3 regions of the Methylobacterium sp. Leaf88 genome follow, and region 1 is predicted to be linked to each of the others. Evidence: predicted binding sites of a transcription regulator. Region 1 holds the regulator's gene; each other region holds the start of a gene.
What was found. The regulator LexA, encoded in region 1, represses DNA repair genes until DNA is damaged. The targets are predictions, from matches to a motif close to TGTTCNNNNTGTGTTCNG.

Region 1 (9,433 bases):
CTTCGCGGCCGCCCGGGCTATCGTCGATCGCGCGCGCCCGCATTAGGGCGGTCCGGGTCGCGGATCGGCGGCGACGGCACCGATCCGAAGACGCATTCCGCGCCGGAGGGTGTCCGGCGCGGGGTGGCCTGGGTCAGGCGCGCTGATCGATCGGGGTGTATTCCCGCTTGTCGGGACCGATGTAGAGCTGCCGCGGCCGGCCGATCTTCTGCGAGGGATCCTCGATCATCTCGGCCCATTGGGCGATCCAGCCGGTGGTGCGGGCCAGGGCGAACAGCACCGTGAACATCGAGGTCGGGAAGCCCATCGCCTTGAGAGTGATGCCCGAGTAGAAATCGATGTTCGGATAGAGCTTCTTCTCGATGAAGTAGTCGTCCTTCAGGGCAATCTGCTCCAGCTGCACGGCGACTTCGAGCAGCGGATCGTCCTTGATCCCGAGCTGACCCAGCACCTCGTGGGTGGTCTTCTGCATGATGCGCGCGCGCGGATCGTAGTTCTTGTAGACGCGGTGGCCGAAGCCCATCAGGCGGAAGGGATCGTTCTTGTCCTTGGCCTTGGCCACGTACTTGGCCACGTTCTCCGGATGCCCGATCTCCTCGAGCATCTTCAGGGCCGCCTCGTTGGCGCCCCCGTGGGCGGGTCCCCACAGGCAGGCGATGCCGGCCGCGATGCAGGCGAAGGGATTGGCCCCCGAGGAGCCCGCGAGACGCACGGTCGAGGTCGAGGCGTTCTGCTCGTGATCGGCGTGGAGAATGAAGATCCGGTCGAGCGCGCGCGCGAAGATTGGATTGACCTTGAACTCCTCGCACGGAACCGCGAAGCACATCCGCAGGAAGTTCGAGGTGTAGTCGAGATCGTTCTTCGGATAAACGAAGGGCTGTCCAATCGAATATTTGTAGGCCATCGCCGCCAGGGTGGGCATCTTGGCGATCATCCGCATCGACGCGACCATGCGCTGCTGGTCGTCCGAGATGTCGGTGGAATCGTGATAGAAGGCCGAGAGGGCACCGACGCAGGCGACCATGATCGCCATCGGGTGCGCGTCGCGGCGGAACCCCTGGAAGAAGCGGTTCATCTGGTCATGCACCATGGTGTGGCGCGTGATCCGGTAGTCGAAATCCGCCTTCTGGGCCGGGGTCGGCAGCTCGCCGAACAGCATGAGGTAGCAGGTTTCGAGGAAGTCGCCGTGCTCGGCGATCTGTTCGATGGGATAGCCACGATAGAGGAGAATGCCCGCATCGCCGTCGATGTAGGTGATCTTCGACTCGCAGGAGGCGGTGGAGGTGAAGCCGGGATCGAAGGTGAACTTGCCCGTCTTCGCGTAGAGCTTGCCGATATCGATCACGTCCGGCCCGATGGTGCCGGTCTTGATCGGAAGTTCGACGTGGTTGTCGCCCACGGTGATCGTGCTGGAGGCGCTCATGGAGACCTGGACCCTTTCGTGGCAACGGGGCGGCGTCGGCCCGCGTGGCGATGCAATCGACCACCCGGGTCCGGGGTGCAAATGCAGCGCATGCTGCACTTGCTCACACGAGCATGGGGGTAGCGGATCGGCGGACCGTCATCAACCGACGGCCCGGCTCACCTCGACGTCGAAGCGAAATCCGGGCCGATTTGTCATTCTTCCACTCGGAGCACTCGGACGAACCGGCATTTTGCTGCAGTGCGGTGGTCAGCCGGTCTGGTCGCGGAGCCGGCCGAGACACTCCTCCCGGCCGAGCACGGCCATGACGTCGAAGACCGGCGGCGAGGTGGCGCGGCCGGTGAGCGCCGCCCGGAGGGGCTGCGCGATCTGGCCGAGCTTCAGGCCGTTCGCCTCGGCAAACTGCCGGACCGCGCCCTCGGTGGCGGCGGCGGTCCAATCGGGCAACCCCTCGAGGGCCGGCAGGAGGGCGGCCAGGCGATTCCGGGCCTCGTCGCCGAGCAGCCCCTTCGCCTTCTCGTCGGGCACGAGGGGCCGGGCCGCGGTGAGGTAGTAGGCGCTGTCCAGGAGTTCGACGAGGGTCTTGGCCCGCTCCTTCAGGCCCGGCATCGCGGCAGTGAGCGTCTCCCGCAGAGCCGGACTCATGGGCACCGCGATCCCCCGTGCCGGGCCGAGCGCCGGCAGCACCTCGTCGATCGCCGCGACGAGGTCCGCATCGGCCGCGCCACGGATGTAGAGGCCGTTGAGGTTTTCCAGCTTGGCGAAGTCGAAGCGCGCGGGCGACCGCCCGATGGCATTGAGGTCGAAGGCGGCGATCATCTCCTCGGTGGAGAAGACCTCCTGGTCACCGTGGCTCCAGCCCAGGCGCACGAGGTAGTTGCGCAGGGCGCTCGGCAGGTAGCCGAGGTCTCGGTAGGCATCGACGCCGAGGGCCCCGTGCCGCTTCGACAGCTTGGCGCCGTCCGCGCCGTGGATCAGCGGGATATGCGCCATGGCGGGCGCCTCCCAGCCGAGGGCATCGGAGATCTGGCGCTGGCGCGCCGCATTGGTCAGGTGGTCGTCGCCGCGGATGACCTGGGTGACGCCCATGTCGTGATCGTCCACTACGACGGCGAGCATGTAGGTCGGGTTGCCGTCCGAACGCAGCAGGACGAGGTCGTCGAGATCCTTGTTCTGCCAGACGACCCGGCCCTGCACGCCGTCCTCGACCACGGTCTCGCCGTCGGTCGGGGCGCGCAGGCGAATCACCGGCTTGACGCCGGCGGGCGCCTCGGACGGGTCGCGGTCGCGCCAGCGGCCGTCGTAGCGCAGGGGCCGCCCCTCTGCGCGGGCCGCCTCGCGCATCGCCGTCAGTTCGTCGGGCGTCGCGTAGCAGCGATAGGCGTGGCCGGAGGCCAGCAGGCTCTCGGCGGCTTCGCGGTGACGGGCGGCGCGGGCGTATTGGTAGATGACGTCCCCGTCCCAATCGAGCCCGAGCCAGCGCATGCCGTCCAGGATCGCGTCGATGGCGCCCTGCGTCGAGCGTTCGCGATCGGTGTCCTCGATGCGCAGCAGCATGCGGCCGCCGAAGCGGCGGGCATAGAGCCAGTTGAACAGGGCCGTGCGAGCCCCGCCGATGTGAAGGTAGCCCGTGGGCGAGGGCGCGAAACGCGTGACGACGGCTGACGACATCAATCTGGACTTGAATGGCTCGTGATTCGGGCGGGAAGCGGATCGACCGGCCCGGAACCGCGCGTGTAGCATGCGCGCGGGCACACGTTAAGGAATCGTCCCGTTCCCAGGATCGCAGGGCGCATCGCCGGCTCCCGGTCACGGACGCACGCCCGGAGGTTTTCGCGATGGCGCAGGCGCGGGCGATGGCGGCGATGGGGCGCATCACGCGCCACCTCGCCGCGCGTCGCCCGGGCGCCGGGCCGATCCGCGACTGGTTCCGGGCGGGATGGACCCGCGAGATCGAGCAGCGCCGGCTCTTCGCCTGGCTCGCCGTCGCGTTCGGATGCGGCATCCTCGCGTTCTTCCTCGGTACGCAGGGGACGCCGTCGCTCCTGGCGCCGCTCGCGGCCGCCGCCCTGCTCGCCGCGACGACGCCCCTCCTCGTGGCGCGCCCGTTCGGCCTGGCCCTAGTGCTCGCCGCCGTCGCCGCCCTCCTGGGCTTCGCGGCGGCCGCCGCGCGGGTCCGCTCGGTCGACGGGCCGATCCTCGCCCGCACCACGATCGGTCCGCTGGTGGGCACCATCGAAGGGCTGGACGAGCGGGAGGAGGGGGCGCGCCTGATCCTCCGCGTCGAGAGCTTTGGCACCCTCGGCGCCGAGGTCCGCCCGGTCCGGGTGCGGGTCTCCTACCGCAAGGCGAATACCCTGAAGCCGGGCGACCGCATCGCCGCGACCGCGCGCCTGCTTCCGCCGCCGGAAGCCGCCCGCCCCGGAGGCTACGACTTCGCCCGGGATGCCTTCTTCCGTGAGATCGGCGCGGTGGGCTCCCTCGTCGGCAAGGTCGACCTGCGGCCGCCGGCCGAGAGCGCGGACTGGCAGATCCGCCTCGCGGCCGCCGTCGACGCGGCCCGCAACGCCCTGACGCGCCGCATCACCGACGCCAACGGCGGACAGGCCGGAGCGGTGGCGGCGGCCCTGGTGACGGGCAAGCGCGGCCTGATCAGCCCCGAGACCAACGACATCCTGCGCGCCGCCGGCATCTACCACGTCGTCTCGATCTCGGGCCTTCACATGGTCCTGGCGGCCGGCGTGGTGTTCTGGCTCGTGCGGGCGCTTCTGGCCCTCGTTCCGTTCGCGGCACTGCACTGGCCGATCAAGAAGATCGCCGCTGCCGTCGCCATGGTGGGCGTGACGGCCTACTGCGTCTTCTCCGGCTGGGACATCGCCGCCGAGCGCTCGCTGATCATGACCCTCGTGATGCTAGGCGCGATCCTGGTCGACCGCCCGGCGCTCAGCATGCGAAACTTGGCCCTCGCCGCCCTGATCGCCCTGGCCCGCGAGCCGGACGGCCTCCTCGGCCCGAGCTTCCAGATGTCGTTCGCGGCGGTGGCCGGCCTGATTGCCTGCGCGCCGCTGATCGCCGGACGCGGGCGGCAGCGCGACGGTGCCGGCCTGCTCCCCCGGATCTTCGCCCTGGCGACCGCGGCGGTCGTCGGCACCCTGGCCACGACGCTCGTGGCCCAGATCGCCACCGCGCCCTTCGCCACCTACCACTTCCAGACGGTGCAGCCCTTCGGGCTGGTGGGCAATGCGCTCACCCTGCCGCTCGTCTCCCTGGCGGTGATGCCGTCAGCGGTTCTGGGCATCCTCGCCTATCCGTTCGCGCTGGATCAGCCGGTCTGGTGGGCCATGGGCCTGGCGGTGCGGGGGATGCTGACCATCTCGACCTGGATCGCGGGCTTCGGCAACGCCGTCGTCGTGGTCCCGGCCTTCGGCACGGGGGCCCTCGGCCTTCTGGCCGCCGCCCTGATCGTCCTGACGCTCCCGGCCTCGTCGCTGCGCTGGCTCGGCCTCATTCCGGCAGCGATCGGCATCGCCTGTGCGGCTGCCCCGGATCGCTACGACATCTACGTCGATCGGGAGGGGGCGGGCGCCGCCATCCGCCAGCGCAATGGGCGGCTCGCCACCCTTGGCCGGCCGCCCCCCTTCGTGCTCGCGCAATGGCTCAAGGCCGATGGAGACGACCGACGGGTGCAGGACGTCACGGGGTTCGAGGGCGCGCGCTGCGATCGCCTGGGCTGTACCCTGACCACACCCGACGGCCGCGTGCTCGCCCTGACCACCGACAAGCGTGCCCTCGGAGAGGACTGCGCCAGGGCCGACATCCTGATCACCCGGCAATCCGCGCCCGGCGGCTGCGCCGCATCGATCGTCATCGACCGGGATTTCCTGGGATCGCACGGTGCGACCGCGATTCGCCTCACCCGCGATGGGCCGTCCCTCGCCTCCGCGAAGCATCCCGGGGATGTCGTGCCCTGGCGTGCGACGCCTTTGCGCAAGCCGTTGTTCCCGCCGGGAACGTCCTTGCCATCTTCGACACCGCCTGCGTCGGTCTTACCGGAAATCCCCGATCGCACCCGCGACCCGTCGGATCCGTCCGGCGATGAACCGGACGGGGACCCCCTTCAGTAGCGGCGCACCAGACTGACCAGACGTCCCTGGATCTGCACCCGATCCGGCCCGAGGACCCGCGTCTCGTAGGCCGGATTCGCCGCTTCCAGGGCGATGGACGATCCACGCCGGCGCAGGCGCTTCAGGGTCGCCTCCTCGTCGTCGATGAGGGCCACGATGATGTCGCCCGTATTGGCGGTGTCCTGCTTGCGGATGACCACCAGGTCGCCGTCGAGGATCCCGGCATCGACCATCGAATCGCCGCGCACCTCCAGGGCGTAATGCTCGCCACCGGCCAGGAAATCCGGCGACATCGTCACCGAATGGCTCTGTTCCTGGATGGCCGAGATGGGCGTACCGGCCGCGATCCGACCCATCACCGGGATGGTCACGGCCCGACCGCTCTCGTCGGTGGCCTGCGTGGTCGGCAGTCGGGGCACCGATGCGCCGGCCGGCAGGCCCTTGCCCTTGCCGCCTTCGACCACGCTCGGCGTGAAGCGGCGAACCTCGGAGGCCGGAGCGGCGCGCGGGGCGCCCGCATTCCCCCCGAGGCTCTCCGGCATCCGGATCACCTCGATGGCCCGCGCCCTGTTGGGCAGCCGGCGCAGGAAGCCGCGCTCCTCCAGGGCCGTGATCAGGCGGTGAATGCCCGACTTCGACTTCAGGTCGAGGGCATCCTTCATCTCGTCGAACGACGGGGGAACGCCGCTCTCGCGCATCCGAAGCTGGATGAACTGGAGCAGGTCCAGCTGCTTACGCGTCAACATGCGGGACACTCTTCGTTAGCGCCACGGATCGCGGCGGGTGGCACTAGAAACAAACCACGAACACGTTAAACGTTCCGTAAGTGTTCTGCAAGGGTTCCCATCTCAAGCCTCTCGGACCCGATCCGTTCGATCCCCTCGGCAAGGGCGGATCCGGGCGTCGCCCGAGCGCCACGCCGGCCTGCCGCTGCGGCCATCGCTGCGACCGAGTGGTGCCCCGATCCGACGAACGAGTTGGACGGCCGGCGTCGGAACCGGTCGGCAGGGCGCCCGGGCGCAGCGCCCTCGGGTCGATGGCCCGGCGACGATCGGTTCTCTGCCGTCCTCTGTCGGCGTCGCCGACGGCGGGTCTTCGGCTAGCGCTGCCCGGTGCGTCCTGCCTTGGGCCGGTCACCCGAACCGTTGCCGCCCGTCTCGGTGGGATTACGGGGATCCTGCCAGAAGGTATCGAACAGGCGCTGCATCGCGCGGGCGTTCTCCTGCTGCACCTCCAGGCCCGTCTGGAACATCTGCTGCATCACGTCGAAGGGCGCTTCCGTGGCCGACCTGTCCGGCGCGGCGGACTCCGGCCGGGGCGAAGCCGCGAGCCACTTCGACGCCGCACGCGGCCGTGCCTGGGGCGAGGGCGTCGCGGGCTTCGGGGCCTTGGCGCCGGAGTTCAGGAACGCCTGCATCATCTCCGACCAGGCATTGGGCGGGAAGCCGAAGGGGTTCGCCTCGGCGCGCGGGACCGGCGCCGCGGCAGGCGCTTGGTTGATCATGACGTGGACGATCCCCGCCACCACCATGCCGGCCATGATCGGCAGCATCTGCTTCAAGGCCGGCATCGCCACGCCGCTGACGGCAGCGGCCTGCTGCAGAACGGCCTGACTCAGATGGGGCGAGCCGAAGAGTTGCTGGACCAGCATGTCCATCTGCGGCGTCGCGCTCGACGACTTCTGCGCGGCGGGGCCGACGAGATTGAAGAGGTGGGCGAAGCCGGTCGGATCCTGGGCGACGTTCCGCTGCAGCCCCATCGTGAGGGCCGGAAGCAGGGCTTCCATCGCGCGCAGGCTCTGCTCCGGCGACAAGCCGAACTGCCGTCCGAAACCCTGCGCGTTGGGGCCCGCCTGCGCCTGAAGGATGTCGAACAGATTGAACATGGCGGCCTCGCGGACGAACTGCGGCTTTCCCGGTCATCGACCCGGGCGCGCCGCGCGAATTCTGTCGCATCCGGTCGGTACTGACCAGCCCGGGCGCCTCACGACGGCCCGATTCCCCGTCGACGGGGGCCCGTATCAACCCGTTTCTTGCCCCGGACCCGCGATGCGCTTCCCTTCGCCCCTGATCGAGGCGCGCCTGTTGCGTCGCTACAAGCGCTTTCTCGCCGATCTGCAGCTTGCCGACGGGTCCGTGATCACGGCCCATTGCCCCAACCCGGGGGCGATGCTGGGACTTGCGGTGCCGGGCGCGCGGGCCCTGTTGTCCGACGTCCGGGGCCCGACGCGCAAGCTCCCCTTTTCCTGGGAACTGGTGGAGGCGGATCTGCCCGGCGGCCGGCAATGGGTTGGCATCAACACGATGCGGCCGAACGCCCTGGTGGCGGAGGCCTTCGCAGCCGGCGGCCTGCCCTGCCTCGCCGGCTACACGGGCCTGCGGCCCGAAGTCCGCTACGCCCGGGCAAGCCGGGTCGACTTCCTCGCCACGGGGGAGGGGATGCCGCCCTGCCATGTCGAGGTGAAGAACTGTCACCTGATGCGCAGCCCCGGCCTCGCGGAATTTCCCGATTGCGTCGCCGCCCGCAGCGCCCGCCACATGACGGACCTCGCGGCCGTCGTCGAGGCCGGGGGCCGTGCCATGGTCATCATCGTGGTGCAGATGTGGGCGGATCGCTTCGACGCCGCGCGGGACCTCGATCCTGCCTTCGACCGGGCGCTTCAGGCCGCTCGGGCGGCCGGCGTCGCCGTCCACGCCCATCGCTGCCGCATCGACCCGGTCGGCATCGCCGTGGCCGACGCCATCCCGGTGCTGTAGGGCGCGCGTCCCAGAAGAACCGCGCGGGCCCGTCAGTCGGCCCGCTCGAAGATCAGGTTGAGGCGGGTGCGAGCGATCCGGCGATAGCCGTGCTGCTCGAGCAAGGCGGGCAGGTCGATCTGCCACTGGTCGGTGCCGTTCTCGACGATGAGCAGCCGCGGGTGGAGGCTCGCGGGGGCGGCCCGCAGGAAGGGTTCGAGGATCAGGTCCTCGGCGCCCTCGACATCGAGCTTCATCGCGTCGATGCGCGCGATGCCCTCGCCGAGGGCGAGATCGAGCAGGGGCACGGCCGGCACACGAATCTGCGCGCCCTCGTTCGTCCCGACGATCTTCAGGCTCGATTCCCCCCGGTTGCGGGGATCCACGAACAGGGTGAGTTCCCCCGCCTTGTCGGCGACCGCGCAGGCCACCGCCTTGACCGTTCCGAACGGATTCTGAGCGATGTTGTAGGTCAGGCGGTCGAACACGTCCGGCTGCGGCTCGACGGCCAGGATCCGGGCGCGCGGCCCCGCGAAGGCCGCCACGAACAGCGCGTAGGCACCGATATTCGCGCCGATATCCAGGAAGGTGCAGCCGGGCTGAAGCTTCGCCCGGAGAAGTGCGCGCTCCTCCGGATCGAAGAACTGCGGCGTGAAGAGCACCTTCTTCTCGCAGTTGTTGTTGTAGGGGTAGAGCCGCATGCGGGCGCCGTAGCGTTCGACGTCCAGAGGGGCGCCGCGCAGCAGCCCGATCGCCACGCGGCGCAGGAACAGGGCGAGGCGTCGCCCGGCCCAGCTCGCGTAGGAGATCCGGCCCGTCTGCCGAGCGATGCGCGCGACGAGGCCGGTGGGAGCGTAAGTGCCGTAGGGCTGCGTGTCTTTCATCGTGCGTGCTGATGCCAGCGCACGGACGCGGCGGCAAGCGACGCCGCCGCGGGAGGATCGAAAGGTCCCGGACATTCCGGGCCGATCAGCCCGCAGCGCCCCCTCCGGGCGAATGCGGTCGGCCGCAGATCAGACCTGACCGTCGCGCCACTTCGGAAGCAGAGGACAATCGTCGAGACCGGATCTGGTGCTCAGACCTGTTCCATTGCGGCAACACCACGACCGAAACCCAGTTCGAGCGGCCTCGATTGCCCGAAAAATAGGCGT
Region 2 (9,433 bases), on a different contig from region 1:
GGGCTTTCGACGTTCACGCCTGCCCCAGGCCCAGGAAGGCGCGGGCCTCCGCCGGCGTGGCAACCCGACGGCCGTGCCGCCGTACGGTCTCCGCCGCCAGGGCGACGAGTTCGGCATTCCCGCTGGCGAGGCGCTCCCGGGTGATCCGGATGTTGTCCTCGAGGCCCGTCCGCACGGCATGCGCCCCGCGGGCGAGCGCCCAATCCATCACCTTCGCCTGATGCCGCCCGATCCCGGCCGCCGTCCAGGTCGCCCGGGGCAGGATGCGGCGCATCTCGCCGAGCATGAGGTCGAGGAGGTGCGGGTCCGCCGGCATGGCGTTTTTCACGCCCATGACGAACTGGACGTGCGGGCGATCATCGATCAGCCCGGCCTCCACGAGACGCAGGGCGCCGTGAAGATGCGACAGGTCGAAGATCTCGATTTCGGGACGCACGCCGAACCGCTTCATCTGACCCGCGAGGTCCGTCACGAGGGTCGTGGGGTTCTCGTAGACGATGGTCGGAAAGTTCACCGACCCCGTGGAGAGCGAGGCCATGTCGGGACGATGCGACAGGGACAGGCCCCGGCTCGCCGGGTCGCGCCCCCGCCCGCCCGTGGAGAACTGGACCACAATACCCGGGCAGGCCCGGCGCAAGCCCTCCTGGACGGCGGCAAAGCGGTCGGGATCCGAGGACGGCGTCTCGTCGTCGTTGCGCACATGGATATGCGCGAGGGTGGCCCCGGCGGCGTAGGCGGCCTGTGTCGAGGCGATCTGCTCCGCCACCGTGACCGGCAGCGCCGGGTTGTCGGATTTGCGGGGCACCGAGCCGGTGATCGCGACGGCGATGACGACGGGCTCGTTCATGAAACGTCCTCCTGTGCGGATGCGGCGATGGGCGCCCCTCCCCGCCCGGCATGGCCCGCGCGGGCGGCGACCGCAAGCGCGCCGCGCCGAGCGCGACAGGACCCTTTCCGGGCCCGTCCACCCGCCTTAAGACTGGCGTCCATGCACGACACGATCCTGATCCTGAACGGCCCGAACCTCAACCTTCTCGGCCAGCGCGAACCCCACATCTACGGGCACGAGACGCTGGCGGACGTGGAAGCCCGGTGTCGAACCCTGGCCGCCGGCTTCGGCCTCGCGGTCGCCTGTCACCAGAGCAATGCCGAGCACCAGCTCATCGACTGGATCCAGGCCTACCGGGTGGGCTCGGCTGGGATCGTGATCAATCCGGGTGCCTACACGCACACCTCGATCGCGATCCTCGATGCCCTGAACGCCTGCGAGGTGCCGATCATCGAGTGCCACATTTCGAACGTGTATCGGCGCGAGGCCTTCCGCCAGCACTCCTACGTCTCGCTCGCCGCGACCGCCGTGATGGCGGGCTTCGGCACACATGGCTACGAACTCGCGGTTCGGCACATCGCCCACCTGCGCGGTGCCTCCTAGATTTCAGGCGGCCCGGGTCCGCAGCCGGGCCAGGCTGTTCCAGGCCGGTGCCAGGAGGAAGCTCGTCACCGGGATCAGGGCCGCGCCGACCACGAGACCGACGAGGCCGGAGCCCGCCGCGGTGACGAGCCACTCGACCGTCCCGGCGAGGGGACCGGCGACGCCCGCCGCCCCGGCCGCCACGGCGTGGATGGCGTGGCCGATCTGGGGCAGGCCGTAGCCCTCGAGGCCGTGTACCAGGATGCCGCCGCCGACCCAGATCATCGCGGCGGTGCCGACGATGGCCAGGATCTTGAGAAAGCCCGGCATGCCCTTGACCAGGGCGCGGCCGAGGCCGCGCACGAGGCTGCCGAAGGCCGAGCGCGACCCGTTGGCGGCCATCGCGACCCCGGCATCGTCCGCCTTCACGATCAGGGCGACGCCGCCATAGACCGCGACGGTGATCCCCACCGCCACCACGGCGAGGACCGCCGCGCGCATCCAGATCGAGCCCTCGGGCAGGGCCGCGAGGGTGATGGCCATGATCTCGGCCGAGAGGATGAAGTCCGTCTTGATCGCGCTGGAGACCTTCCGATCCTCCAGGGCCTGGGCATCGCCGGCCGCTTCGTCGCGCTTCGCCGCGTGGGCATGGGCCTTGTGCGGGAACAGCGCCTCGTAGACCTTCTCGGTGCCCTCGTAGCAGAGATAGGCCCCCCCGAGCATCAGCAGGGGCGTGATCGCCCAGGGCGCGAAGGCGCCGAGCGCCAGGGCGGCGGGCAGCAGGAACAGCAGCTTGTTGCGCAGGGAGCCCAGCGCGATGCGGCCGACGATGGGCAATTCGCGCTCGGCGGCGAAGCCCACCACGTAGCGGGGAGTCACGGCGGCATCGTCGATGACGACGCCGGCCGCCTTCACGCCAGCGCGGCCCGCCTGGGCGGCGACATCGTCGAGGGAGGCCGCCGCCACCTTGGCGAGACCCGCGACGTCATCGAGAAGCGCGATCAGTCCGATGCTCACGGGAACCCCTGCCTAGCCGGCCACAGTCCCCGCGCCGGATGGCGCGGCGAGCTTGGCCTTTACAGGAGACGAACGAGGCGGCGATTTGATCCCGGAGCCGCGCCGATGACCGTCGGGACCTGGCGTCCCGCGCGATCAACGACGCGGGGTCGACCCTTAACGACGCGGGGTCGACCCTAGAACGGAATGTCGTCGTCGAGGTCGAAGTTCGGCTTCGAGCCGCCGCCACCGCCGCCCGAGGCGGGCCGGCGCTCGCCGCCGCCCGAGGGGCGACCGCCGCCGTAATCCCCGCCGCGTCCGCCACCACCGCCGCCGCCGCCGAAATCGCCGCCACGGCTGATCTGACCGCCGCTCTCCTCGTCCATGCCCATCTCACCGCCGCCACTGCGGCCGTCGAGAAGGGTCAGTTCGCCCCGGAAGCGCTGGAGCACCACCTCGGTGGTGTACTTCTCGACGCCGGACTGGTCCGCCCATTTGCGGGTCTGGAGCTGACCCTCGATGTAGACCTTCGAGCCCTTGCGCAGGTACTGCTCCGCCACGCGGGCGAGGTTCTCGTTGTAGATCACCACCGAGTGCCACTCGGTCTTCTCCTTGCGTTCGCCCGACATCTTGTCCTTCCAGGACTCCGATGTGGCGATGCGCAGGTTGACCACGGGATCACCGGAGGCGAGGCGCCGTGTCTCGGGGTCGCGCCCGAGATTGCCCACCAGGATCACCTTGTTCACGCTGCCGGCCATGCCGCTCTCTCCTACCGATCGATCTCACTGCGCGCTGCGGCCCCGAAAGACCGGGACGCCGCCCTGTCATGGGCCTCTCGGGCCCCGGCGGCAATCGCGGTCGGCGGGATGTCCCCGTGACTCTCAGGGAGTCTGCCGACCCAAATGTTCTATCTTTGTTCCATCCGTGAGGCAAGGCGTCCCGAGGGAAGCGCCCTGCCCTCCGCTCAGCGGATCCGGACGATGAGCTTGCCGAAATTGCGGCCCTGGAGCAGGCCCGCGAAGGCCTCCGGAGCCTTCTCCAAACCGTCGACGATGTCCTCGCGATAGACCACGAGGCCGTCGCGCAGCCAGGCCCCGACCTCCTGCAGGAACGCGGATTCCTGGGCGGCGAAGTCCCAGACGATGAAGCCCTGGACATGCAGGCGCTTCGACAGGATCGCGCGCATCAGCACCGGCACCCGGTCGGGGCCGGGCGGCAGCTCGGTGGCGTTGTAGCCCGAGACCAGGCCGCAGACCGGGATGCGGGCGAAGTTGTTCAGGAGCGGCAGCACCGCGTCGAACACAGCGCCGCCGACATTCTCGAAATACACGTCGATGCCGTCGGGGCAGGCGGCGGCCAGCGCGTCGGGGAAGTTCTCGGCGCGGTGGTCGATGGCCGCGTCGAAGCCGAGGGTGTCGCGCAGGAAGGCGCATTTCTCGGGGCCGCCCGCGATGCCCACCGCCCGCGCGCCCCTGCGCTTGGCGATCTGCCCGACGAGGGAGCCCACCGGTCCGGTGGCGGCGGCCACCACCACGGTCTCCCCGGCCTTGGGCTGGCCGATGTTCAGGAGGCCCGTATAGGCCGTCATGCCGGGCATGCCGAGGATGCCGAGGGCGGTGGTGACGGGGGCGGCGTCCGGATCGAGGCAGCGCAGGCCACGGCCGTCGGAGACGGCGAAGTCCTGCCAGCCGCCGAAGCCCACCACCGTCTCGCCGACGCGGTAGTCGGGGTGCTGGGACTCGATCACCTCCGCAACGGTGGCGCCCACCATGGTATCGCCGATCGCCACCGGCTCGGCGTAGGATTTCGCCGCGCTCATGCGTCCGCGCATGTAGGGGTCGAGGGAGAGCCAGCGGTTGGCGAGCAGCACTTCGCCCGCCTTCGCCACCGGCATCCGCGCCTCCTCGAGCCGGAAATGCGAGGCGTTCGGCTCACCGTGCGGACGGGCGGCGAGGACGATGCGGCGATTCACGTGGGTCATGGGGCGGCTCCAGGGTTTTCGCGATGGGGTTCGCGAGAGGCGGCGGGCGCGCCGTGGACGCGCCCGTCGGGAGATCTCCCGACAGATGGGACGGCGGCAGCCGATGACAATTCCGTGCGGGTCGGGCGACGGGTCCGGAGGCCCCTCCGCGCGTTGTCCCGGAACGGCGACGGGCACGGGAGACATCGGGATGGCGCGCGGATGGCGAACGATCGGGGCGATGCTGCTCGGCGTCACGGCGGCCCAGGCGGCGGAGAACCCGCTGGCGCGCGAGCGCTGGAGGTCCCGGGTTCTGGTGATCTCCGCGCCCGAGCCCGGCGATCCCCGGGTCACGGCCCAGCGTGCCGCGCTCGAGACAGCCCGAGCCGGCATGATGGAGCGCGATCTCGTGATCCGCGAGGCGTTCGGCGACACGACCGAGGCACGGCGCCTGCGGGCGGTCCTCGGGCTCCCCGCGGACGGGTTTCGCGTGGTGCTGGTGGGCAAGGACGGCGAGGCCAAGCGGACCGCGACGGCGCCGATCCCGGCGGACGCGCTGTTCGAGACCATCGACGCGATGCCGATGCGCCGGGAGGAGAGGCGTCGCTGAGGCGCGGACCAGCGGCCAACGAAAAGGGGCCGCACGCGGCGGCCCCTCGAAAAACGCCGATCAGGCGATCCGATCAGTAGCAGCGCTCGACCAGCACCCGGCGGTAGCCGTAGGGGGTCCAGCGCACGCGCGGGACCGTGTAGCAGCCGCCGCCGTAGCCGTAATCGTAGGCGCCGTAGCCCACCGGGGCGTAGCCGTAGCCGTAGCCGTAGCCCGGGCCGTAGCCTCCGTAGAGACCTCCCGCCGCCAGGCCGAGGCCGACGCCGAGACCCAGGCCGCCGAGCCCGTAGCCGTAGCCGCGTCCGTAGCCGCGCCCGTAATATCCGCCGCGGTAGCCACCGAAGCCACCGCGATAGCCGCCGAAGCCGCCGCGATAGCCGAAGCCGGCATGGCGGAAGCCGCCGCCGCCGAAGCCACCCCTGAATCCACCGCCACCGAAGCCGCCCCGGAAGCCGCCGCCTCCGAATCCGCCGCCGTGGAAGCCGCCACCGTGGAAACCGCCGCCACCGAACCCGCCGCGCGCTTCCGCGGTGGCGGGAATCATCGCGAGCGCGCCGATCATGGCCGCCGAGGCCAGAACAACTCGTTTCATCACATCGTCTCCGAAAGAAGCCGAAACGTCCCCTTGGACGCACAAACGCAGTGGCACCCGGAAGGGTTCATGCGCGTTTCGACTCTCCCGTCATCGTGAAGCGCGCCGAGCCCTGCCTGGCCCCGGTGGTCGCCCCGGACATCGGGCCGCCCTTGAAATCGCCCGGGGTTTCGGGCGAGGAAGCGGGGCCGGCCGCCACGATCCTCCGGCGGGCGCGGTCGAGGGGGATGCGGGTGACCATGGTGCAGGATGTCGTGCGGGCTCGCGTTCGGATACGCCGTTTCCCGGTCCCCGCCCTTCTGCGCGCCGCCCTCCTGAGCGCCGCCTGCCTCGCCCTCGGCGGTCCGGCCAGGGCCGCGCCGGCGGCCGCCCCTGCCCCGGCGCCCTGCCGGGCCGTCCAGGCGGAGGGCGAGGCCTACACCGTGTGCACGGTCGACCTGCGCCGCGAGCGGGTGCGGCTGTTCTGGCTCGGGGCCGATGGCCTGCCCTATTCCTCGCTCTCGACCCTGGCGGAGAAGCAGGGGGCGTCCCTGCGCTTTGCCATGAATGCCGGCATGTACGACAAGGGCCAGGCCCCGGTCGGGCTCTACATCGAGGACGGGCGCGAGCTGAAGGGCGTTTCCACCGCCAACGGGCCGGGCAACTTTCACCTGAAGCCGAACGGCATCTTCTGGGTGAAGGGCGAGCGTGCCGGCGTGATGGAGACGGGCCGCTACCTGCGCAGCGCCCCGAAGCTGGATTTCGCCACGCAGTCGGGGCCGATGCTCGTCGTGGACGGGCATATCCACCCCAAGATCTCCGCGGACGGCCCGAGCCAGAAGATCCGCAACGGGGTCGGGGTCCGCGACGACGGCCGCACCGCCGTGTTCGCGATCTCGGAGCGGCCGGTGAGCTTCGGCGCCTTCGCGCGCCTGTACAAGGACACCCTCGGCTGCCGCAACGCGCTCTTCCTCGACGGCAGCGTGTCGAGCCTCTACGCCCCGTCGATGAACCGCTTGGACCTCAGCCGCCCCCTCGGCCCGATGGTCGGGGCGGTGGCGCGCTGAGGGACCGCTCAGACCCAATCCGTCCGATCCCTTCGGGATGGCGGATCGGGGCTTCGCTCGAGCGCCGCGCAGGCCTGCCGATCCGGGCACCGCTTCGATCGAGCGGAGCCGATATCAGGCATCGTCCTCGCGGCCGAAGACCTCGCCCTCCTCCGCCAGCCGCGCATCGGCCTCGTCGCTGCGGAGGATCTGCAGGGCGCGGTACTGCTGGAGCAGGCCGCGCAGGCGGATGTTGGCCTCGGTGCAGTCGGCGGGCTCCGGGCTGTCCGCCCCGCAGCCCGCGATGGTCTCGGCCGTCTGCCGGTCCACGGCGGCGCGGTTGGCCGCGCTCAGGGCTTCGAGGTCGCCGAGGCCGAGTTCCAGCGCGATCAGCTCGGCGATCTCGCGCCGCTTCTCCTCGATCTCGGACATGTTCCCTCCGGGTCCGGTGCCGCCCCGTCTACAGAACGGTCAGCGCTGCCAGGTCGATCCAGGCTTGCCTCTCGTCGCCGTCGACGTCGCCGTCGACGAACCAGCGGCAGAGCGCCCGGTCCCCTTCCAGGGCCACCACCGTCATGGTGGCCTCGTTGTCCTCGGATGCGACGTAGTCGCCGACCTTGATCGCCACGGACTGCCTCTTCGCCTCGCTGCTGCTGAACCTTACGCGGGCTGGCCTGGGTCTCAGGCGCGCTTCGCGCAAGCCCGGGTCTCAGGCGCGTTTCGCGCGCTTGCCGAACGCCACGGACAGGCGGGCGCGTACGCCCTCCGGGATCTCCGTGCGGGACTCGATGCGGACGGACGGCATCTCGGCCCCGATGGTGCTGCGCGGGTCGAAGGCGAACTGCAGGTGGCGCAGGCCGAGTTCGAGCCGGGTGACGCCGTCCGACTGGGTCAGGTCCTCGCCGAAGACCTCGATCAGCGGCCCGTCGGGATCGCCCTTCTCGATCTGGATGATGAAGTAGCCCGCCGGCTCCTCCTCGTCGTCGGCCCCCGAGATCAGGGTGATGCCGTTCTCGATGTCGAGGCGGACTCGTTCCACCGCGAAGGTCGTGACGTCGTCGTCGTCCATGCTGCGTGATCTCTCGGGAAACGCCCGCTTCGGCGGGGTGACTGAAGGAAAGCGGTCGGGGCCTTTGAGGTTTCGCGGGGGGCCGCTCAGCGCTGTCCGTGCTGGGTATCGGTGAAGAGGTCCTTGAACTGGCGCGGCTGCGAACGCCAGTACTGCCGCGGCGCGCGCACCTGCGCGCCGAGTTCGGCCGCCGCGTGCCAGGGCCAGCGCGGGTTGTAGAGCAGGGCGCGCGCCAGGGAGACCGCGTCGGCCCGGCCCTCGGCCAGGATCGATTCCGCGTGGGCGGCCTCGGTGATGAGCCCGACCGCGATGGTGGTGAGGCCGGTCTCGGTCTTGATCCGCTCGGCGAACGGAACCTGATAGCCGGCCGAGAGCGGGATTTTCTGCTGCGTGGAGAGGCCCCCGGTGGAGACGTGGATCGCGGCGGCACCCCGGCGCTTCAAGGCGTGGGCGAGTTCCACCGTCTCCTCAAGGGTCCAGCCCTCCTCGACCCAGTCGGTGGCCGAGACCCGCATCCAGACCGGCTTGCCCGCCGGCACGGCCTCCCGCACCGCCTCGAAGCATTCGAGCGGGAACCGCATCCGGTTGGCGAGGGGGCCGCCATACTGGTCGGTGCGCTGGTTGGAGAGCGGCGACAGGAACTGGTGCAGCAGGTAGCCGTGCGCCCCGTGAAGCTCGAAGCCTTCGATACCCAGGCGCAGGGCCCGGCGCGCAGTGGCGACGAAGCCGTCGCGGATGCGCTTCAGCCCTTCCGAATCGAGGGCGTGCGGCGCCACCTCGCCTTCCCCGTGCGCCAGGGCCGAGGGGGCTTCCGTGCGCCAGCCATCCGGTGCCTCGGGGTCGATCTGCGCGCCGCCGTCCCAGGGGGCGCGGCTGGAGGCCTTGCGGCCCGCATGGTTGATCTGGATGGCGATCGGCACCGGCGCGTAGCCTCGCACCGCGTCGAGGACGCGGCCCAGCGCCCGCTCGGTCTCGTCGGAATAGAGCCCGAGGTCGGTGGGCGAGATCCGGGCCTCCGGCGAGATCGCGGTCGCCTCCAGGGTGAGGAGCCCCGCCCCCGACATCGCCATCTGAGCGAGATGCATCAGGTGCCAGTCGCCGGCCTGGCCCGCATGGGCCGAGTACTGGCACATCGGCGCGACGATGATCCGGTTCTCGAGGGTGAGGTTGTCGAGGCGCAGGGGCTCGAACAGGCGGGCGGTCATGCGGGGCTCCGGCTTGGCTGCATCCCCGCATAGGTGGCGCGCCGGCGCGCGCTTGGCTACCCGCCCGCCCGACTACCCGGCCCCGATCCCCCGGTCCTTCAGGCTGGCGCCGATCTCGTCGAGCACGCCGGCATCGTCGATGGTCGGCGGGGTGGTCCAGGGCTCGCCGTCGGCGATGCGCTTCATGGTCCCGCGCAGGATCTTGCCCGAGCGGGTCTTGGGCAGCCGCTGCACGGTGAGCGCCAGCTTGAAGGCCGCGACGGGGCCGATCTGCGCGCGGACCAGGGCCACGAGCTCGCCCTCGATCGCCTGGGTCGGGCGCGCGACGCCCGATTTCAGCACGACGAAGCCGCAGGGCTGCTCGCCCTTCAGGGCGTCGCGGATGCCGATCACCGCGCATTCGGCCACGTCCGGGTGGCTCGCCAGCACCGCCTCCATGCCGCCGGTGGAGAGCCGGTGCCCGGCGACGTTGATGATGTCGTCGGTGCGGCCGAGCACCGTGACGTAGCCGTCGGCATCAACGACGCCAGCATCCGAGGTGTCGTACCAGCCCGGATACGTGGCG
Region 3 (9,433 bases), on a different contig from region 1:
TTCGGCGCGCTCGCCCTCTACTTCGTGGTCTGGTGGACCCTGCTCTTCGTCATCCTGCCCCTCCGCAACCAGGTGGAGACCGACCCGGAGCGGATCGTGCCCGGCCAGGATCCCGGGGCGCCCGCCGTCCCGCGCCTGCGCGAGAAGGCGATCCTGACCTCGCTCCTGGCGAGCGTCGTCTTCCTGGTGGCGATCCAGGTCTTTGAGCTGGCCGGCCTCTGAGGGGGTTCGGCGTGGTCCGGTCGAACCGGACGTGAGCCCGCGCACGGATGTAAGGTCACGCCGCCGTCGTCTTCCAGACCGGGCGCGTCGCTGCCCCCGCGAAGAACGGACGTCGCGCACGCGGGACATCGAACCACGGCCGCAGTGACAGCACCGCGTCATTCCGGGGCGCCGCAGGCGAGCCCGGAATCCAGAACCGCCGACGGTGCAAGGTCTTGCGCCACCTGTGTTTCTGGATCCCGGGTTCCGCTGCGCGGCCCCGGGATGACGGCGCGTCGGCGTGAGACGTCGGTCGGACCGCGACGCAGTGGCGACAGCCTCGCGCAAGCGTCGAGACATAAAAAAAGCAAGGCCTAAGCCTTGCTTTTATGAAGATGGTCGTTTGCTCAGCCTCGATTGTCTCACGCATTGCTGACGGCGTGGCGGCTGAAATTCCTCCCGAGACTCGGACCGTGTGGCGCCACTGCTTGGGCGGCGCATCCATCACGGACGCGCTTATAGGAACAACAATTCTCATTGTCACCTGCTTCGTGAGACATTCCTGCGCTTTTCTACCGGAATGGGAGGCGGTGCTTGCGGGCGGAGCCTGGCGCGTGGGCAACGTTCGGCCGGACCACCCTGCCTCCTGAGGGCGAAACGCCACGCGGCGGACCCGTGTCACCCCTCCGCGCTTGTGTTTTCCCGATGCAATGTGTTGTGTGCCCCGGCGTACCGCCGACCCGCTGGCACGCTGTTTCCAGGGCCTTTCATGCGTCTCTCCCGCTACTTCCTGCCGACCTTGCGCGAGACGCCCAAGGAGGCCGAGATCGTCTCCCACCGCCTCATGCTGCGCGCCGGGCTCGTGCGCCAGGAGGCCGCCGGCATCTATGCCTGGCTGCCGCTGGGCCTGCGCGTCCTGAACAGGGTCTGCGCGGTGATCCGCGAGGAGCAGGACCGGGCGGGCGCCATCGAGATCCTGATGCCGGCGATCCAGTCGGCCGACCTCTGGCGGGAATCCGGCCGCTACGAGGCCTACGGCAAGGAGATGCTCCGCATCTCCGACCGCCACGACCGCGAGATGCTGTTCGGCCCAACCGCCGAAGAGGTCGTCACCGAGATCTTCCGCGGCAGCGTGCGCTCCTACAAGGACCTTCCGAAGAACCTCTACCAGATCTCCTGGAAGTTCCGCGACGAGGTCCGGCCGCGCTTCGGCACCATGCGCTCGCGCGAGTTCCTCATGAAGGACGCCTATTCCTTCGACATCGACCAGGCCGCCGCCCGCCACGCCTACAACCGGATGTTCGTGGCCTACCTGCGCACCTTCGCGGGCCTCGGCCTGAAGGCGATCCCGATGCGGGCCGACACGGGTCCGATCGGCGGCGACCTCAGCCACGAGTTCATCATCCTGGCCCAGACCGGCGAGAGCGAGGTCTACTGCGACAGCCAGTACCTCGATTTCGAGGTCCCGCCGGTGACCACCGACTTCGAGGACGTCGCCGCGCTCCAGGGCACCGTCGACCGCTGGACCTCGCTCTACGCCGCCACCTCCGAGATGCACGAGCCGGCGGCCTTCGCCGAGGTGCAGGCCGACAAGCAGATGGCCGCGCGCGGCATCGAGGTCGGGCACATCTTCTACTTCGGCACCAAGTATTCCGAGCCCATGGGCGCCAAGGTCACCGGTCCCGACGGCGTCGAGCGCCCGGTCCACATGGGCTCCTACGGGATCGGCCCGAGCCGCCTCGTGGCGGCGATCATCGAGGCTTCCCACGACGAGGCCGGGATCATCTGGCCCGACGCGGTGGCGCCCTTCGACGTGGCGCTGATCAACCTCAAGACGGGCGATGCCGCCACCGACGCCGCCTGCGGCGAGATCCAGGCCACCCTCGAGGCGGCCGGCCTCAGCGTGCTCTACGACGACCGCGACGAGCGCCCGGGCGCCAAGTTCGCCACGGCCGACCTCATCGGCCTGCCCTGGCAGGTCATCGTCGGCCCCCGCGGCCTCGCGGAGGGCAAGGTGGAGCTGAAGCGTCGGGCCGGCGGCGAGCGCGAAAGCATCGCCCCGATCGATCTGCTCGCCCGCCTGAAGCGGCTCTGAGGCACCCCATGGCGGCGACCCTCACGGACAGGCTTGCGGGCCTTCGCGCCCGGTTCCGGCGCGGGAGCACGCCCCCCTTCGCCGGGTTCGAGTGGATCATCGCCGGGCGCTACCTGCGGGCCCGGCGCCGGGGCGGCGGCGTCTCCGTGGTGGCGTTCTTCTCGCTCCTCGGCATCGCCCTGGGCGTCGCCACGCTGATCATCGTGCTCTCGGTGATGAACGGCTTCCGCACCGAGCTCCTGTCGAAGATCGTCGGCATCAACGGCCACGTCTTCGTCGCCCCGATCGACAAGCTCTTCACCGACTATGCCGACCTGTCCGAGCGCCTGTCGAAGGTCGCCGGGGTGCGGGCGGCGATCCCCCTGGTGGAGGGGCAGGCCTTCGCCTCCTCGCCCTATGGCGGCGCCGGCAGCGGCGTGCTGGTCCGCGGCATCCGGGGCGAGGACCTCGACAAGATCGGCGCCATCGCGAGCAACATCAAGGGCGGCAGCCTGGAGGGCTTCGACGACGGGTCGGGCGTCGCCATCGGCCGGCGCCTGGCCGAATCCCTCGGCGTCCAGGCCGGCGACCAGATCAACCTGCTGACGCCGAAGGGCGCCTCGACGCCGTTCGGCACGGCGCCGCGCACGAAGGGCTACACCATCAAGGCGATCTTCGAGATCGGTATGACCGAGTTCGACTCGACCTTCGTGTTCATGCCCCTGACGGAGTCCCAGGCCTTCTTCAACCGGGACGCCGATGTCAGCCTGATCGAGATCTACCTCGACAATGCCGAGGCGGTGGGCACGATGCGGCCCGACCTCGAGATGGCGGCCGAGCGCCCGGTGCTCCTCACCGACTGGCGCCAGCGCAACCGGACCTTCTTCGGCGCCCTGGAGGTGGAGCGGAACGTGATGTTCCTGATCCTCAGCCTGATCGTCGTGGTCGCGACCCTGAACATCATCTCGGGGCTGATCCTGCTCGTGCGCGACAAGTCCAGCGACATCGCCATCCTGCGCACCATGGGGGCGACCCCCGGCACCATCATGCGGGTGTTCCTCATCAACGGCGCGCTGATCGGCGTGGTGGGGACCCTGAGCGGGCTGGCCCTCGGCATCCTGATCACGATGAACATCAAGGGGATCCAGCGGGTGCTGTTCCCTTCCGCCTGGGACCCCACGGTGCGCTTCCTGGCCGAAATCCCGGCCGAGATGAACGCCAACGAGATCACCGTGGTGGTCGTCACCTCCATCGCCCTGTCGCTGATCGCGACGCTGTATCCCTCGTGGCGCGCCGCCCGGCTCGATCCGGTGCAGGCCCTGCGCTACGGTTGAGGCCCGAGCATCCATGACCACGACAGCCGAGGCGCCCGGCGCGCAGCCGGTCCCGGCCCTGTTCTTCGCCAAGGTGGAGCGGCGCTACGCCCAAGGGGCGGGGGCCCTCGAGATCCTGCGCCAGGCGGATTTCGCGATCTGGCCGGGCGAGCTCGTCGCCCTGGTGGCGCCCTCGGGGGCCGGCAAGAGCACGCTGCTGCACCTCGCCGGCCTGCTGGAGCGCCCCGACGGCGGCGAGATCTACATCGGCGGCCGTCCGACCGCCGCGATGGTGGATGCCGAGCGCACCCGCCTGCGGCGCGAGGAGATGGGCTTCGTCTACCAGTTCCACCACCTCCTGCCGGAATTCTCGGCCCTGGAGAACGTGGTGATGCCGCAGCTGATCCGCGGGCTCTCGCAGCGCGAGGCGCGGGCGCGGGCGGACGAACTCCTGAGCTTCCTCGGCCTCAAGGAGCGCCTCCAGCACCGGCCGGCCGAACTCTCGGGCGGCGAGCAGCAGCGCGTCGCCATCGCCCGCGCGGTCGCCAACGGCCCGCGCCTGCTCCTGGCCGACGAGCCCACCGGCAACCTCGATCCGCACACCGCCGCCCACGTCTTCGGCATCCTGGTGGCGCTGGTGCGCGCCTCCGGCCTCGCCGCGCTGATCGCCACCCACAACATGGATCTCGCCGCCCGCATGGACCGGCGCGTGACGATCCGGGACGGGCTGATCGAGCAGCTGCCCTGAGGGCCGGGCACGGGTATCAATGGCGGCGGATCGCTGGGCCGCGGAGGTCCGACGCCTTCGCGTGAGCACGCGGGGCCGATCCGCGACCGCTGGCCAAGGCGACGGGATTTACCGGGCCGTAACCACGATGCGGTGCGCCGACGAGTTTCGCTTTACATAGAACAAAACAAGAACAAAACTCGGGGCGTCAACGAAAGGCGAGGCCAATGTTCAAGCGGATGATCCTGACGGGTGCGGTCGAGTTCATGGCCTTCGGGCTCCTGGCGATGTCCATCGCCGCCTGGGCTGTCGCACTGGCGCCCTTGCGTTAGCGTTGCGGCGGGGTCACAGGGGTCGCGCGGTCCACAGGGAAACGCGTCCGGGCCCTGAATTCTCATGGATTGGAAACCACGACTCGGGCTGGTGGTCTCATGGCGCGCATCCTGAAAGACCCGGCTTACGTCCACCTCCACGTTCACTCGTCGTTCTCCCTGCTGGAAGGGGCCCTGAAGGTCGGGGACATCGTGAAGGCGGCGCTCGCCGACCGGCAGCCGGCCCTGGCGCTCACCGACACCAACAACCTGTTCGGGGCGCTGGAATTCTCCGAGAAGGCCGCCGGCGCCGGCCTCCAGCCGATCCCGGGCCTCCAGCTCACCGTCGCCTTCGAGGCGCCCGATCCGATGGCGCGCGTCGGGCAGGGCCAGGCCGGCTGCGCCAACATCGTCGTGCTGGCGAAGGACGAGACCGGCTACGGCAACCTGCTGCGTCTGGCGAGCCGCGCCTATTTCGACGGGGCGCTGGGCGACGCCCCCCGGGTCGGCGTCGAGGCCCTGGCCGAGTCGAGCGCCGGCCTGATCGCCCTGACGGGCGGTTCCACCGGGCCCCTCGACAGCGCCCTGCGGCAGGGCCGGGCCGAACTCGCCGCCGGCCGCCTGGCGCAGCTGCGCGCGGCCTTCGGCGAGGATGGCCTCTACGTCGAGATCCTGCGCCACGGGCTGCCCGACGAGCGCATGGTCGAGCGGGAATTGCTGCGGCTCGCCGACACGAACGGCCTCTCGGTGGTGGCCGCCAACGAGCCGTTCTTCGCCCGGGAGGGCGACTACGACGCCCACGACGCGCTGCTGGCCATCGCGGACGGCCGCCTCGTCTCGGACGACCGCCGCCGCAAGCTGACCCCGCGCCACGGCTTCAAGACCCGCGCCGAGATGGCCGCGCTCTTCGCCGACCTGCCGGACGCCCTGAACGCCACCGTCGAGATCGCCATGCGCTGCGCCTACCGCGTGCGCACCCGCAAGCCGATCCTGCCGAATTTCGGCGTGGTCGCCGCCCTCGACGCCGCCGCCCCCGAGGGCACCCCCGAAGTCCCGGCGGCGCCCCCCCTCGACGAGCCGGCGGAGCTGCGCCGGCAGGCGGAGGCCGGCCTCGAACGGCGCCTCGCCCAGCACGGCACCGCGCCGGGCATGTCCGAGCAGGTCTACCGGGACCGTCTCGCCTTCGAGCTCGACGTCATCGTGGGCATGAAGTTTCCCGGCTACTTCCTGATCGTGTCGGACTTCATCAAGTGGGCCAAGGACCACGACATTCCGGTGGGGCCGGGCCGCGGCTCCGGCGCCGGCTCCCTGGTGGCCTGGTCGCTCCTCATCACCGACCTCGACCCGCTGCGCTTCGGCCTGCTGTTCGAGCGCTTCCTCAACCCCGAGCGCGTCTCGATGCCGGATTTCGACATCGACTTCTGCGTCGAGGGCCGCGAGCGGGTGATCAGTTACGTGCAGCAGCGCTACGGCGAGCGGCAGGTGGCGCAGATCATCACCTTCGGCACCCTGCTGGCCCGCGGCGTGCTGCGCGACGTCGGCCGCGTGCTGGAGATGCCCTACGGGCAGGTCGACAAGCTGACCAAGCTCGTGCCGCAGAACCCGGCCAATCCCGTCACCCTGGTCCAGGCCATCGAGGGCGAGCCGAAGCTCCAGCAGGCGATCGAGGAGGAGCCGATCGTCGCCCGGCTCATGGAAATCTCGAAGAAGCTCGAGGGCCTGCACCGGCACGCCTCGACCCACGCCGCCGGCGTGGTCATCGGCGACCGTCCCCTCGAACAGCTGGTGCCGCTCTACCGCGACCCGAAGACCGGCATGCGGGTGACCCAGTTCAACATGAAGTGGGTCGAGGCCGCGGGCCTGGTGAAGTTCGACTTCCTCGGCCTGAAGACCCTGACGCTGCTGCGCTGCTGCACGGACTTCCTGGCCCGGCGCGGCATCATCGTGGATCTCGCCTCGCTGCCCCTCGACGACCCGGCGACCTACGCGCCGATGAAGCGCGGCGAGACGGTGGGCGTGTTCCAGGTGGAATCGGCCGGCATGCGCAAGGCCCTGGTCGAGATGCAGGCCGACCGCTTCGAGGACATCATCGCCCTGGTGGCGCTCTACCGCCCGGGCCCCATGGCCAACATCCCGGTCTATTGCGAGCGCAAGCTCGGCCGCGATGCCGGCAACGAGGCGAGCTGGTACCCGCACGAGAAGCTGGAGCCGATCCTCAAGGAGACCTTCGGCATCATCGTCTACCAGGAACAGGTGATGGAGGTGGCCAAGGTCCTGGCCGGCTACTCGCTCGGCGAGGCCGACATGCTCCGTCGCGCCATGGGCAAGAAGATCAAGGCCGAGATGGACGCCCAGCGCGACCGCTTCGTGAAGGGCTGCGTCGAGCGCGACCTCACCAAGGCCAAGGCCAACGAGATCTTCGACCTGCTCGCCAAGTTCGCCGATTACGGCTTCAACAAGTCGCACGCCGCCGCCTACGCCCTGCTGACCTACCAGACCGCCTACCTCAAGGCGAACCATCCGGTGGAGTTCCTGGCCGCCGCGATGCAGCTCGACATCGACGTCACCGACAAGCTGGCGGAGTTCCGCCAGGACGCCCAGCGCCTGAAGATCACCGTCGAGCCGCCCTCGATCAACACCTCGGGCGTCGGCTTCGAGGTGCGCGAGGGGCGCATCCACTACGCGCTCGCGGCGATCAAGGGCGTGGGCCGGGGGGCGGTCGAGGCCCTGATCGAGGCCCGGGGGGACCGGCCCTTCAAGGATCTCGCCTGCCTCGCCCGCCGCCTCAACCCGCGCATGCTCAACAAGCGCACCCTGGAGAACCTCGTGGCGGCCGGCGCCATGGACACCATCGAGCCGGATCGCGCCCGGGCCTGCGCCGCCATCGAACCGATGATGAAGCTGGCGCAAGGGGCGGCCGAGGCGGCCAGCACCGGCATCGAGGACATGTTCGGCGGCATCACCGCCGCCGACGTCACCCTGCGGGTGCCGCCCTACGACCCCTGGCCGATGGCCGACAAGCTGAAGAAGGAATACGAGGCGATCGGCTTCTTCCTGTCGGGCCATCCCCTCGACGAGTACGGCGACCTCCTCGGCAAGCTCCGGGTCCAGACCTGGGCCGAGTTCTGCCGCGCCGTCCGGGCCGGCACCACCAGCGTCGGCCGCGTGGCGGCCTCGGTGCTCGACCGCTCGGAGCGCCGGACCAAGACCGGCAACAAGCTCGGCATCGTCATCCTGTCCGACCAGACCGGGCATTTCGAGGCGATCATCTTCTCGGAGGGCCTCGGCCAGTACCGCGAGATCCTCGAGCCAGGCCGGCCGCTGGTGCTCCAGCTCCAGGCCAACCTCGAGGGCGAGGACGTGCGCGCCCGCATCATGACCGCCGAGCCCCTCGACGTGGCGGTGGCCCGCCACCAGAAGGGCATGCGCGTCTACCTGCAGGACGAGCGCCCGATCCCATCCGTGCAGCAGCGCCTGCAGGTGCGCGGGGAGGGCGAGGTCTCCCTGATCCTCCTCCTCGACGGCGCCCGCGAGGTCGAGGTCAAGCTGCCGGGCCGGTACCAGGCGACGCCCCAGATCGCCGGAGCGCTCCGGGCGGTGCCGGGCGTGGTGCAGGTCGAGGTGAACTGAGGCGCCGGCCCGGCCCTCGGGCACCGGGCCTCGCATCGGCCGGGCCGGGAGCCCGACCGACGCTTCCGCTCATCCGGTCTTGGACGGTCTTCGGTGGATTCCTCCGGCGCCTCTCGCGCAGGTCCCCCTCCTGGAGGGAGGGGAACGGGGTAAGGCGCGTGACCACGTCGGAGGGGCGAACCCCTCACCCCAACCCTCTCCCGGATGAAAGCGGGGGCTTGTTTCGACCCACCCCACCGGAGGGATCGCGCGGACGCCCTATCGCATCGGACCCGATCGATCCTTCGGCATGCCGGGCTTCGGGAGGCCGGATCCGGGCTCCGATCAGGGGGTGCGCGGGCCTGTCCTGCGCGCCTCCGACTTAGCCCGATCAAGGCCCCGGTGTGAGTAAGCGGAGCCGTCTCACGCCGCGCGGATGGCGGCGAGGAAGCCCTCGACCTCCTGGCGCACGGTGACCGACTGGACCGAGAGTTCGCCCGCCGCCATCAGCACCTGCTGGGCCGCGGAGCCGGTGTCGCCGGAGGCGGCGAGGACCTGGGCGACGTTCGTCGAGACGTCCTGGGTTCCGCGGGCCGCTTCGGCCGCGTTGCGGGAGATCTCGCCGGTGGCCGCCGTCTGCTCCACCACCGTCGCGGCGATGCTCTCGGTGATCGCGTTCACCGACACGATGGTCTGGCCGATCTGGCGGATGGCCGCGACGGCCTGGGCGGTCGCCTGCTGGATCGCCGCGATTTGCCCGCCGATCTGGTCGGTGGCCCGGGCGGTCTGGCCGGCGAGCTCCTTGACCTCCGCGGCGACCACCGCGAAGCCGCGTCCCGCCTCGCCGGCCCGCGCCGCCTCGATGGTGGCGTTGAGCGCCAGCAGGTTGGTCTGGCTGGCGATGCCGGAGATCATCGTCACGGCCTCTCCGATCCGGTCGGCGGCCTGGATCAGGCTGCCCATGCTGGCGTCCGTCGCTTCCGCCTCGCGGGCCGCGGCACCGGCGGCGGCGTTCGATTGCTGAACCTGGCGTTCGATCTCCTGCAGGGAGGCGACCATCTCCTCGGCGGCCGCGGCCACGGTCTGCACGTTCGTCGCGGTTTCCCGCGCGGCCGCGCTCGAGGCGAGCGCCTGCCCGCTGGTGCTCTCCGCCACCTGGGTCATCGACCGGGCCGTGGCGTCGAGTTCGGTCGCCGCG

Region 2: the regulator LexA is predicted to act here: its motif matches at 3,311-3,328, upstream of ssb (single-stranded DNA-binding protein).
Region 3: the regulator LexA is predicted to act here: its motif matches at 4,494-4,511, upstream of dnaE (DNA polymerase III subunit alpha).

Annotation. Positions count from the first base shown of each region.
Region 1 is NZ_LMMK01000015.1:54,903-64,335, forward strand. It holds gene cmk ((d)CMP kinase) at 1-46, shown strand, start outside; gene gltA (citrate synthase) at 134-1,423, opposite strand; gene gltX (glutamate--tRNA ligase) at 1,673-3,094, opposite strand; gene ASF20_RS10990 (ComEC/Rec2 family competence protein) at 3,289-5,547, shown strand; gene lexA (transcriptional repressor LexA) at 5,541-6,293, opposite strand; gene ASF20_RS11000 (DUF937 domain-containing protein) at 6,647-7,432, opposite strand; gene sfsA (DNA/RNA nuclease SfsA) at 7,596-8,303, shown strand; gene ASF20_RS11010 (FkbM family methyltransferase) at 8,336-9,166, opposite strand.
Region 2 is NZ_LMMK01000013.1:99,369-108,801, reverse strand. It holds gene ASF20_RS10670 (3-keto-5-aminohexanoate cleavage protein) at 14-847, opposite strand; gene aroQ (type II 3-dehydroquinate dehydratase) at 989-1,432, shown strand; gene ASF20_RS10660 (DUF808 domain-containing protein) at 1,436-2,428, opposite strand; gene ssb (single-stranded DNA-binding protein) at 2,605-3,165, opposite strand; gene ASF20_RS10650 (NADP-dependent oxidoreductase) at 3,372-4,388, opposite strand; gene ASF20_RS10645 (DUF4174 domain-containing protein) at 4,579-4,977, shown strand; gene ASF20_RS10640 (hypothetical protein) at 5,051-5,569, opposite strand; gene ASF20_RS10635 (phosphodiester glycosidase family protein) at 5,809-6,615, shown strand; gene ASF20_RS10630 (hypothetical protein) at 6,730-7,026, opposite strand; gene ASF20_RS24615 (hypothetical protein) at 7,055-7,222, opposite strand; gene ASF20_RS10625 (hypothetical protein) at 7,304-7,663, opposite strand; gene ASF20_RS10620 (NADH:flavin oxidoreductase/NADH oxidase) at 7,750-8,868, opposite strand; gene ASF20_RS10615 (propionyl-CoA synthetase) at 8,941-9,433, opposite strand, start outside.
Region 3 is NZ_LMMK01000024.1:111,075-120,507, forward strand. It holds gene ASF20_RS14865 (DUF1467 family protein) at 1-222, shown strand, start outside; gene proS (proline--tRNA ligase) at 971-2,296, shown strand; gene ASF20_RS14875 (lipoprotein-releasing ABC transporter permease subunit) at 2,305-3,609, shown strand; gene ASF20_RS14880 (ABC transporter ATP-binding protein) at 3,623-4,336, shown strand; gene dnaE (DNA polymerase III subunit alpha) at 4,747-8,256, shown strand; gene ASF20_RS14890 (HAMP domain-containing methyl-accepting chemotaxis protein) at 8,659-9,433, opposite strand, start outside.